Regions from separate parts of the Streptomyces sp. NPDC018000 genome, predicted to be linked through region 2. Evidence: riboswitches for the same ligand, from Rfam matches in the RefSeq annotation. Region 2 holds a riboswitch; the other holds the start of a gene.
The links. Region 2 has a riboswitch for glycine ahead of gcvT (glycine cleavage system aminomethyltransferase GcvT). Riboswitches for the same ligand answer to the same signal wherever they lie in the genome.
Positions count from the first base shown of each region.

Region 1 (5,073 bases), on a different contig from region 2:
ATCGACGGGCGGTGCCGGTCACGGCACCGCCTCCGCCGACGACCGCCCGATGAGCATCGGCACGGTGCTCCTGCAACTGCGGGACGAGTTTCCCGAGGTCACGATCTCCAAGATTCGCTTCCTGGAGGCCGAAGGTCTCGTCGAGCCGCAGCGGACCCCCTCCGGCTATCGCAAGTTCCGTGGGGCCGACGTGGAGCGGCTCGCTCAGGTGCTGCGTATGCAGCGGGACCACTACCTTCCTCTGAAGGTCATCCGGGAGCATCTGGATGCCCTCGCCCGCGGTGAACAGTCCACCCTGCCGTCCGAGGGCGGCCCGCGGGACCTGACCGACGGCGGCTGGGACGCCCACCCCGGACGGGCGACCGCGGCCCGTATCGGCCGCGCCGAGCTGCTTGCGGCCGCCGAGGTTGCCGAGAGTGACCTGGATGAGTGGGAGTCGTACGGCCTGGTCGCTCCGGCCGTCGAGGGCGGTTATGACGCGGAAATGGTCACGGTGGCCAAGCTTGTGGCGGATCTGGGGCGATTCGGTCTGGAGCCGCGTCACCTGCGTGCCATTCGGGCAGCTGCGGACCGTGAGGCGGGACTCATCGAGCAGGTGATCGCGCCTCTGCGTCGGCACCGGAATCCGCAGACCAGGGCACATGCGGAGGCCACCGCGAGGGAGCTCGCAGAGTTGTCTGTACGGCTTCATTCGTCATTTGTGCAGACCGCTCTGCGGGTCCGGCTCCACTGATCACGTCGGTGCCCGACTACCCAAACCTGCCGCGCACGTCCTAGGGTTGCTGTGTGAACGAGCTCGACGTTGTGGGTGTCCGGGTGGAAATGCCCTCCAACCAACCGATCGTGCTCCTGCGTGAAGTGGGAGGCGACCGGTACCTCCCCATCTGGATCGGTCCTGGTGAGGCGACCGCGATCGCTTTCGCCCAGCAGGGCATGGCTCCGGCCAGGCCGCTGACCCATGATCTCTTCAAGGATGTGCTCGAGGCCGTCGGCCAGGAGCTCACCGAGGTCCGTATCACGGACCTGCGTGAAGGGGTCTTCTACGCGGAGCTGGTCTTCGCCAGCGGGATCGAGGTGAGCGCCCGGCCGTCCGACGCCATAGCGCTCGCACTGCGCACCGGAACGCCGATTTACGGCAGTGACGGGGTGCTCGACGATGCCGGTATCGCCATCCCGGACGAGCAGGAGGACGAGGTGGAGAAGTTCCGCGAGTTCCTCGACCAGATCTCACCGGAGGACTTCGGTACCAACAGTCAGTAACCGTTCTACGGGGTCGCATTCAGCGCATCCGACAAGCCTTTCCCGCTCGAGAGACACGGGAAACCACCCTCAGGGTGATTATCACTCGGCGTGCCGAGTGTGGCGATCGTTGACGCACCCCGAGTGACTGCCTACCTTCGAGATGGCAGGTCAAGGACGGAGGTCGGCGTGAGAAGCAGCGGCGACGGTACGGCAGTGGGTGGGCCGTATCCGCACCAGGGGAGTACAGCCGGCCGCACCATCAGGCAACCGGTTGAACCGGCAGCGGTGGCGGGGGGCGGCGTGGCATCGGCCAGCGACATCGGCTATCGCGGGCCGACAGCTTGCGCGGCTGCGGGGATCACCTATCGGCAGCTCGACTACTGGGCGCGTACGGGGCTGGTCGAGCCGAGCGTGCGTCCGGCATACGGCTCGGGCACACAGCGGCTCTACAGCTTCCGGGACGTCGTCCTGCTGAAGATCGTGAAGCGCTTCCTGGACACGGGCGTCGCTTTGCAGAACATCCGCACCACGGTCCAGCATCTACGGGCCCGAGGTTTCCAGGATCTTGAGCGGATGACGCTGATGAGCGACGGGGCGACGGTCTACGAGTGCTCCTCGCCCGACGAAGTCGTCGATCTGCTCCAGGGCGGCCAGGGGGTCTTCGGTATCGCCGTGGGTGTGGTGTGGCAGGACGTCGACGCGGCGCTGTCACAGCTGCACGGTGAGCGGGTGGACACCGGCGAGACGCTGGTCGGGAACAACCCCACCGATGAGCTCGCGCGTCGGCGCAACCGCGCCGGCTGACCCGGCCCGGGATTCGGGCGCGGCAATTGTCAGTGCCGTAGGGCAGCATCGATTGATGTGAGAGCCGCGCCCACCATCCTGCATCTGGACATGGATGCCTTCTACGCCGCTGCCGAGCAGGCGGCGAAGCCCAGCCTGCGCGGCAAACCGGTCGTGGTGGGCGGGCTGGGGCCGCGTGGAGTCGTCGCCACCGCGTCGTACGAGGCACGGCGCTTCGGGGTGCACTCGGCGATGCCCACGGCGCAGGCGCGGCGGCTGGCCCCCAACGCGGCCTATCTGGTGCCCCGTTTCCTGCTGTACCGGACGGTCAGCGACCAGGTGATGGAACTGCTGGGGCGGCTCTCCCCGCTGGTGGAGCCGCTCAGCCTGGACGAAGCATTTGTCGACCTGGAAGCCGGTGGGACGGCCGATGACAGCGCCTCCGCGCTGGAGATCGGTGAGCAGTTGCGTACGGCCATCAAGGCGGTCACCGGACTCACCGGCTCGGTCGGGCTCGCCGGCTCCAAGATGCTGGCCAAGATCGCTTCGGAGGAGGCGAAACCGAACGGGCTGCTGCTCATAGAGCCCGGAACGGAACGTGAGCTGCTCGCGCCCATGTCGGTACGGATCCTTCCCGGCGTCGGACCCGCGACGGCGGACCATCTGCGCCGCGCCGGGATGACGACGGTCAATGACCTGGTCGAGGCGGGTGAGGCGGAGCTCGTACGGCTGCTGGGCAAGGCGCACGGCGGCTCGCTCCACCGCATGGCGTTCGGATACGACGACCGGCCCGTGGTTGCGGAGCGCGACGCGAAATCGGTGTCGGTCGAGGACACCTTCGACACCGACCTGCACGACCGGGTGCGGGTCAGGACGGAGGTGGAACGGCTGGCCGACCGATGTGTCGAGCGGTTGCGGGGCGCGGGGCGGTCCGGGCGGACGGTGGTGCTGAAGGTACGGCGGTACGACTTCTCCACGCTCACGAGGTCCGAGACGCTGCGTGGGCCCACGGACGACCCCACAGTGGTCCGGGAGGCCGCCGCACGGCTCCTGGAGGCCGTGGACACCACCGGAGGCGTACGGCTCCTGGGCGTGGGCGTCACGGGCCTGGCCGACTACACGCAGGAGGACCTCTTCGCCCAGGCCGCCGGGGAACAGGCCGCGACCGGGCAAACGGTCGAGGAGGAGACAGCGGCGGGGGACGACGGGGACCAGCTGGCGGACAGCGCACAGGAGGAGACCCCGGAGACCGCTGAACAACTCGCCGCACGGCGCTGGCCCGCCGGCCACGACGTGCGGCATGACACATACGGCCAGGGCTGGGTACAGGGCAGCGGAGTCGGCCGGGTCACCGTGCGGTTCGAGGAGCCAGGGTCGGCGCCCGGCCGGGTGCGTACGTTCCGGATCGACGATCCCGAGCTGCAGCCGGCCGATCCGCTGCCGCTGGTGCGGAACCCGGTGGACTACTCGTCCTGGCCGGCCAGTCTGCCGAAGTCCCTGTCTGGTCCGGTCTCCTCGGGCGGGGAGTCCAGACCGTAGTGACGGTAGAGCTGGAGTTCCTGTTCCGGCGAGAGATGGCGGCCGACGCCGAAGTCGGGCGCGTCCCTGATCAGTGCACGGTCGAAGGGGACGCGGAGCGAATCCTCCACGAATTCGCTGGGTTCCAGCGGGACGAACGCGTCCCGGCTGAACAGTCCGGTGCGAACGGCCGCCCACTCGGGCGCACCGGTCGCGTCGTCGAGGTACACCTCGTCCACGGTTCCGATCTTGGTGCCCTTGCGGTCGAACGCCTTGCGGCCGATCAGGCGGCGCGGGTCGATGTCGGTCTGCACGGTCCCTCCCACTGGTCGCGGCTACTCCACTAGCACTACAGAAGTGCAGATCCGGGGGGTTGGCCACTCGAGAATTGCGCCGTGAACCCCGCTGGTACGCTGGTTACGGCTGCTGACCCCGTGCGGGAGAGTCCTCCGGAGCGAATCCGAAGGCGCCGAAGGAGCAAATCCTCCCCGGAATCTCTCAGGCCCCCGTACCGCACGGACGAGGTCACTCTGGAAAGCAGGGCGGGTTCCGTGCGGCCGAGCGCCGGTACGGTTCCCTTCCTCACCGACGGTGAAAGCCGGTACGCCTCAGGGTGCGCCGGTGAAGCTCTCAGGTTGAGATGACAGAGGGGGAGGCCGTTCGGGCACCCGCGCCGTGGTGCCCCTCGCAGGTCGTGACAGACCAGGAGGCCTCCACCATGACCCCCCGTCGCACTCCGCTTTCCGAGCTGGAGCAGGGCATCCCCTTCGAACAGCGCCACATCGGACCCGATGCCGAGGCACAGGCGAAGATGCTCGCTCAGGTCGGCTACGGCTCGCTCGACGACCTGACTGCGGCCGCGGTGCCCGACGTCATCAAGAGCGCGGAGGCACTCCAGCTGCCGGCCGCCCGTACCGAGGCCGAGGTTCTCGCCGAACTGCGCGCCCTCGCCGACCGCAACCAGGTGCTGGCCCCGATGATCGGGCTCGGCTACTACGGCACCTTCACCCCGCCGGTGATCCTCCGCAACGTCATGGAGAACCCCGCCTGGTACACGGCCTACACGCCGTACCAGCCGGAGATCTCGCAGGGCCGCCTGGAGGCGCTCCTCAACTTCCAGACGATGGTCGCCGAGCTGACCGGGCTGCCCACCTCCGGTGCTTCGCTGCTCGACGAGGGCACCGCGGCCGCCGAGGCCATGGCGCTCTCGCGGCGCGTCGGCAAGGTCAAGAACGGTGTCTTCCTGGTCGCCGCCGACGCTCTGCCGCAGACGATCGCCGTCATCGAGACCCGTGCCGAGCCGACCGGTGTCGAGGTCGTCGTCGCCGACCTCTCCGACGGCATCCCGGCAGAGATCGCCGAGCGCGGTGTCTTCGGTGTCCTGCTGCAGTACCCGGGCGCCTCCGGGGCGGTACGGAACATCGGGCCCGTCATCGAGCAGGCCCACGAGCTCGGTGCGATCGTCACGGTCGCCGCCGATCTGCTGGCCCTGACCCTGCTCACCTCACCGGGCGACCTGGGTGCGGACAT
Region 1 covers NZ_JBIRGM010000029.1:38,257-43,329, reverse strand. Annotated here, with positions in the region: gene ACH4EW_RS30070 (MerR family transcriptional regulator) at 1-733, shown strand, start outside; gene ACH4EW_RS30065 (bifunctional nuclease family protein) at 787-1,260, shown strand; gene ACH4EW_RS30060 (MerR family transcriptional regulator) at 1,429-2,046, shown strand; gene ACH4EW_RS30055 (DNA polymerase IV) at 2,104-3,564, shown strand; gene ACH4EW_RS30050 (PRC-barrel domain-containing protein) at 3,489-3,857, opposite strand; glycine riboswitch at 3,971-4,067, shown strand; gene gcvP (aminomethyl-transferring glycine dehydrogenase) at 4,262-5,073, shown strand, end outside.
Region 1: another riboswitch for glycine. It lies ahead of gcvP (aminomethyl-transferring glycine dehydrogenase); the one in region 2 lies ahead of gcvT (glycine cleavage system aminomethyltransferase GcvT).

Region 2 (5,073 bases):
CGACCTCGGGGAGCTGGGCGTAGACGACATCGCCGAGCGCGTTGGCGGCGAACTCGGTGATGCCGACCGTGGCCACACCGTCCTCGACGGCCGACAGCCACTCGTGCTCCTTGCTGTAACGCAGCTGCTGGGGGTTGCTCATGACCTGAATTCTCCTGTATGCGGGGGAGTGCTGATGAACGGTGGTCTTACGGTGTGAGACGCGACTGCGTCACTTCTGAGGTGCGCGGACGTCACTTCTGGCGCTTGTAGAACGGCAGCGCCACGACCTCGTACGGCTCGTGGCTGCCCCGGATGTCCACTCCGACGCCCGTGGTACCGGGCGTGGCGTGCGCGGCGTCCACGTACGCGATGGCGATCGGCTTGCCCAGGGTGGGCGACGGGGCGCCCGAGGTGACCTCGCCGATGACCTGGCCCTCGGCGACCACGGGATAACCGGCGCGCGGCACCCGGCGGCCCTCGGCGACGAGTCCGACCAGCTTGCGCGGCGGGGCGGTCTCGGCACGCTCGGCGGCGGCCTGGAGGGCCTTGCGGCCGACGAAGTCGCCCTCCTTCTCGAACTTCACGACCCGGCCCAGACCGGCGTCGAACGGGGTCAGGTCGGTGGTCAGCTCGTGTCCGTAGAGCGGCATGCCGGCCTCCAGGCGCAGCGTGTCGCGGCAGGAGAGCCCGCACGGGATCAGGCCGTGGGAGGCGCCCGCCTCGGTGAGGGCCTTCCACAGGTGCTCGGCGTGCTCGGGGGCGACGAACAGCTCGAAGCCGTCCTCGCCGGTGTAGCCGGTACGGGCGATCAGCGCGGGGACGCCGGCGACCGTGCCGGGCAGACCGGCGTAGTACTTCAGGCCGTCCAGGTCGGCATCGGTGACGGAGGCAAGGATGGCGGGGGACTCGGGGCCCTGGACGGCGAGCAGCGCGTACGCGTCGCGGTCGTCGCGCACCTCGGCGTCGAAGCCGTCGGCCCGCGCGGTCAGCGCGTCCAGCACGATCTGGGCGTTCCCGGCGTTGGCGACGACCATGTATTCGGTGTCGCCCAGGCGGTAGACGATCAGGTCGTCGAGGATGCCGCCGTCCTCGCCGCAGATCATCGTGTAGCGGGCGCGGCCGACGGCGACGGTGCCGATGTTGCCGACCAGCGCGAAGTTCAGGAACGCCGCGGCCGCGGGGCCGGTGACGGTGATCTCGCCCATGTGCGACAGGTCGAAGAGACCGGCGCTGTTGCGCACCGCGTTGTGCTCGTCGCGCTCACTGGCGTACCGCAGGGGCATGTCCCAGCCCGCGAAGTCGGTCATGGTCGCGCCCAGCGAACGGTGCAGGGCGTCGAGGGCGGTAAGACGGGGGGCGGTGCTCATGGATGTGGCTCCCGGGGCATGACGACGAGGACAATCCCTCCCCATCTGTCATCGGAACCTGAGAGGTTCGCCGAGAGCCCCGGAAGGGCTCGGCTTGCACCTTGGGTGGAGCCGCAGAAGCGGCCCGCTTTTCAGATCTGCCTCATCCACGCGGTACGGGGCCTGAGAGATTCAAGGGAGGAACTTGCTCCTTCGGCGCCCGGCACATGCAGTGGCCGGAACTCTCCCGCGCGGATTCAAGCGGCCTTTATGCAGTTGGCCGGGTCATCATTGCATGCATCTCCCCGGAGTGGGGCCCCGGTCCCTCACGGGAAAACAGCGGCGTGGACGGTCGCGCCGTATTACCTTTTCTTTACACTTCATGGGCATACGTGGGATGACCCTCGTGGGCATACGTGGGGTGACCCGACAGGGGGAGGGTGATGACCTTGCACCGGTACGCGACGACCGCGGGGGTCGCGCAAGGCGCGATGCCCGCACAAACAGGGGCTCCGGCCACGGAAACGCTCGGCACGCACGCGCCCGTCGTGCGGGATCTGCGGGAGCGGGCCGGGCGCAGCCCGCGCAGCCTGCATTTCGCGGCGGGCGACGTTGTGGTGGTCTCCGGGCTGCCCGGCAGCGGCAAATCGACACTCATCCGGCGGGCGGTCACTACGGCCCGCACCATCGACTCCCAGGACACCCGGGACCGCTGGGCGGGGCTTATGCCGCGTTTGCTCCCGTACGCCCTCTACCGCCCCGTCGTCCGCATCGCCCACTACTGGGGACTGCGGCGGGCGCTGCGCTCCGGTGAGTCCGTCGTCGTCCACGACTGCGGAACCCAGGCGTGGGTACGCGGCTGGCTGGCCCGTGACGCGCGGCGCCGGGGCCACGCCCTCCACCTCGTCCTGCTCGACGTCACACCGCAGACGGCGAGGGAGGGCCAGCGGGAGCGCGGACGCGGCGTATCCGGATATGCGTTTGCCCGGCACCGCAGGGCGGTGGGGAGGCTGCTGCGGAACACCGAGGCCGGCCTGTTGCCGCCCGGGTGTGCTTCGGCGGTGCTGCTGGACCGGGAGGCGGCGGGGAAGCTGGACCGGATCGCGTTCGCGGACGCATAGGGCCTGAGAGGGCGAGGGGTTTGAGGGGGGCGCGGGGTCTGAGGGAGCGAGGGGCCGTAGCCACCTGGCGGCCGGACGTTAATCTTCTGCCGGAAGGCTCGGGCAAGAAGGGGAAGCAGTGGACATTCCGGCACAGGTCCAGTCCCATCCGCAGAGCGGATGGCCGGTCAATGAGCTCGAAGAAGTTCTGACGGCCTCGGTGGGCAGCCCGGAGGCGGGCGGACGGCTCGTCGAGGTGCTGGGGCGCAGTGACGTCTGGGTGCCCCTGCCCAACGGCGGCGGACCCGACTCCCCGGACCTGGACCTGCCCACGCTGGAGATCGAGGGCGCTGCGTACGTTCCCGTATTCAGCTCCGAACAGCAGTTCCTCAGCTGCGTCGGCACCCGTATGTCCTACACCGTCGCGCCCGCCCGCGAATTCGCCCGCGGCCTGCCCCCGCAGCTCGGCATCGCCGTGAACCCGGGCGGCGCCGTCGGAATGCCGCTGCCGCCGCCCGCCGTGGCGGAACTCTGCCGCGCCGGACGCACCCCGCTGGACGGTCCGGCCGGCGGAGGCAGGGTCCGGCTGTTCGAGCCGGCCTGGCAGGAGGAGCCCGTCGACTTCCTCTCCGCGGCGGCCGGCGAATTCGAGGAGAGCGGTGTTGTGCTCACCGCCCGCCGGACGCTGGCCAGCATCGAAGGCGGCGAGCCCGTCCTCTTCATCGGCGTCGAGCTCACCACCTGGGAGGGCGCCGGAGGCAATGCCCCGATGGATGCCCTCGGCCGCGCGCTCGGCCGGGTCGAGGTGCCCTGGCCGGTCAATCTGGTCCTGCTCGATGTGGCGCAGGACCCGGTCGGCGACTGGATGCGGGAGAAGATCCGGCCGTTCTACCAGCGCGCCGACCGGTAGTACCCGGCGCCGCGCTCGCGGATGCCTTCGGAGTGGATCACCACGCCGGCCCAAGGCGTCAAGCCGGTGTCAGGACCGGCGCATAAGCTGGTTTGATGATCCCAGGCATCATGCCGCTCCCGTGTGCCCCGGGAGCGGCGGGCCGACACAGTGGATCGAAGAGGGGCGGGACCAGGTGAGTGCGTCAGGCACCGCGGCGGCCGGGCAGGTCGAGCACATGCTGCGCCAAGTGACGCCCGGGCGCTACGACGCGTACGAGGCACTGCTGCAGGCGCTCGCGCACGGCCGGATCTGGATGCTCCTCTGGCACGGCCAGGCAGGCTCGCCCGACGCCCAGTACGGGAACATGGAGATCGACGGCCTCGGCTACGCCCCGTGTGTGACCTCCGCCCAGGAACTCTCGGCCAGCGGCTGGAACCGGGCCCATGAACTGGTCGGCGGCCGCGACATCGCCCGCGCCCTCTTCCCCGACCGCTGGGGCATCTGGCTCAACCCGCACGCCCCGGGCGGCGGCGTCGGCATCCCCTGGCTGGACCTGCGGCGGATCGCCACCGGCCTCGACCGGATGCCCGCGGGCCCGCTCCGGCTCACCGAGCCGGCCATCGAGATCCCGCAGTTCTATGCCCTGCTCACGCAGAACGCCCATCACACCCCGGCGATCCGCTCGCTGCGCCGTGCCTGGGTGCAGCCCGCGCTCGGCGTCCCGTATCTCGCCATCGGTCTCGACCTCTACGACACGAGCCAGCCATCGGTCGACGCGGTGCGTGCGATGATGCAGCAGTCGATCGGCGCGGTCCCGGAGGGGCTGCCCGTCTCCACCGTCGCCATGTCCGACGAGTACGACCCGGTCGCGATGTGGCTGCGCGCCAACTCCCGCCCGTTCTACGACCGCGAGGCCCACGCACCGGCGGCCCCGGTGGCGGGCTACGGCTATCCGCCGCCGCAGGGCGCGTACTGACCCTGCCGGCAGCGGAGTTGTACGCCCGGCACCCGAAATAGCGCTGTACGCACCCGACTTCCGGATCGCGGCCGGCCGCTCCCGCGCATGCTCGGGTGGATCGGCGCGTCGCCCGGACCCTCGCCACAGGCGTGAACTCCCCATGTCCGAGATCTCCGTGCTGGGGGTGTCTGATGGTGAAAGCGACGCGAATCTGTGCGCGTGCCCTCTTCCGCCTCAACTGACCTGTGTTCGGGGGGCGTTCACTTGCGTCCGGATAACGGAACGCCCCTGACCGCATCACGGTTAGGCATCCATTCGCCTGACGGTATGGCTACCTCGCGCGACGGCAATGAAGACTCCCGCAGCAAGGGCGTCCTGCCGCCTCTGCGTACGACTGACTGATCCGCGCCGCCACAGCGGCCAGTTCGGCCCGGCCACCGCCGGTTGAGAGGGGTCCTTGCCACGATGACGGCACCACTGCACGAGCCGACCAAGGAAGCGGACTCGATCGCGACCGACGGTCCCGCAGTCGACTCCGGGGTGAAGAAGGTCGAGGGACGCTCCCTCAAGCAGATTGCCTGGCACCGCCTCAAGCAGGACAAGGTCGCTCTGACGGGTGGCATCGTTGTCCTCCTCCTGATCGTGGTGGCCGTCTTCGCGCCCCTGATCGTGGGCCTGCTGGGGCACCCGCCGAACGAATTCCACCAGGACGAGCTCGATCCGCTGACCAATCTCCCCCAGGGAGCCCTCGGCGGCGTGAGCGGCGACTTCCTCTTCGGCGTCGAGCCCAACAAG
Region 2 covers NZ_JBIRGM010000003.1:668,910-673,982, forward strand. Annotated here, with positions in the region: gene gcvH (glycine cleavage system protein GcvH) at 1-142, opposite strand, end outside; gene gcvT (glycine cleavage system aminomethyltransferase GcvT) at 234-1,349, opposite strand; glycine riboswitch at 1,491-1,588, opposite strand; gene ACH4EW_RS11480 (AAA family ATPase) at 1,772-2,449, shown strand; gene ACH4EW_RS11485 (enhanced serine sensitivity protein SseB) at 2,568-3,338, shown strand; gene ACH4EW_RS11490 (enhanced serine sensitivity protein SseB C-terminal domain-containing protein) at 3,514-4,296, shown strand; gene ACH4EW_RS11495 (ABC transporter permease) at 4,744-5,073, shown strand, end outside.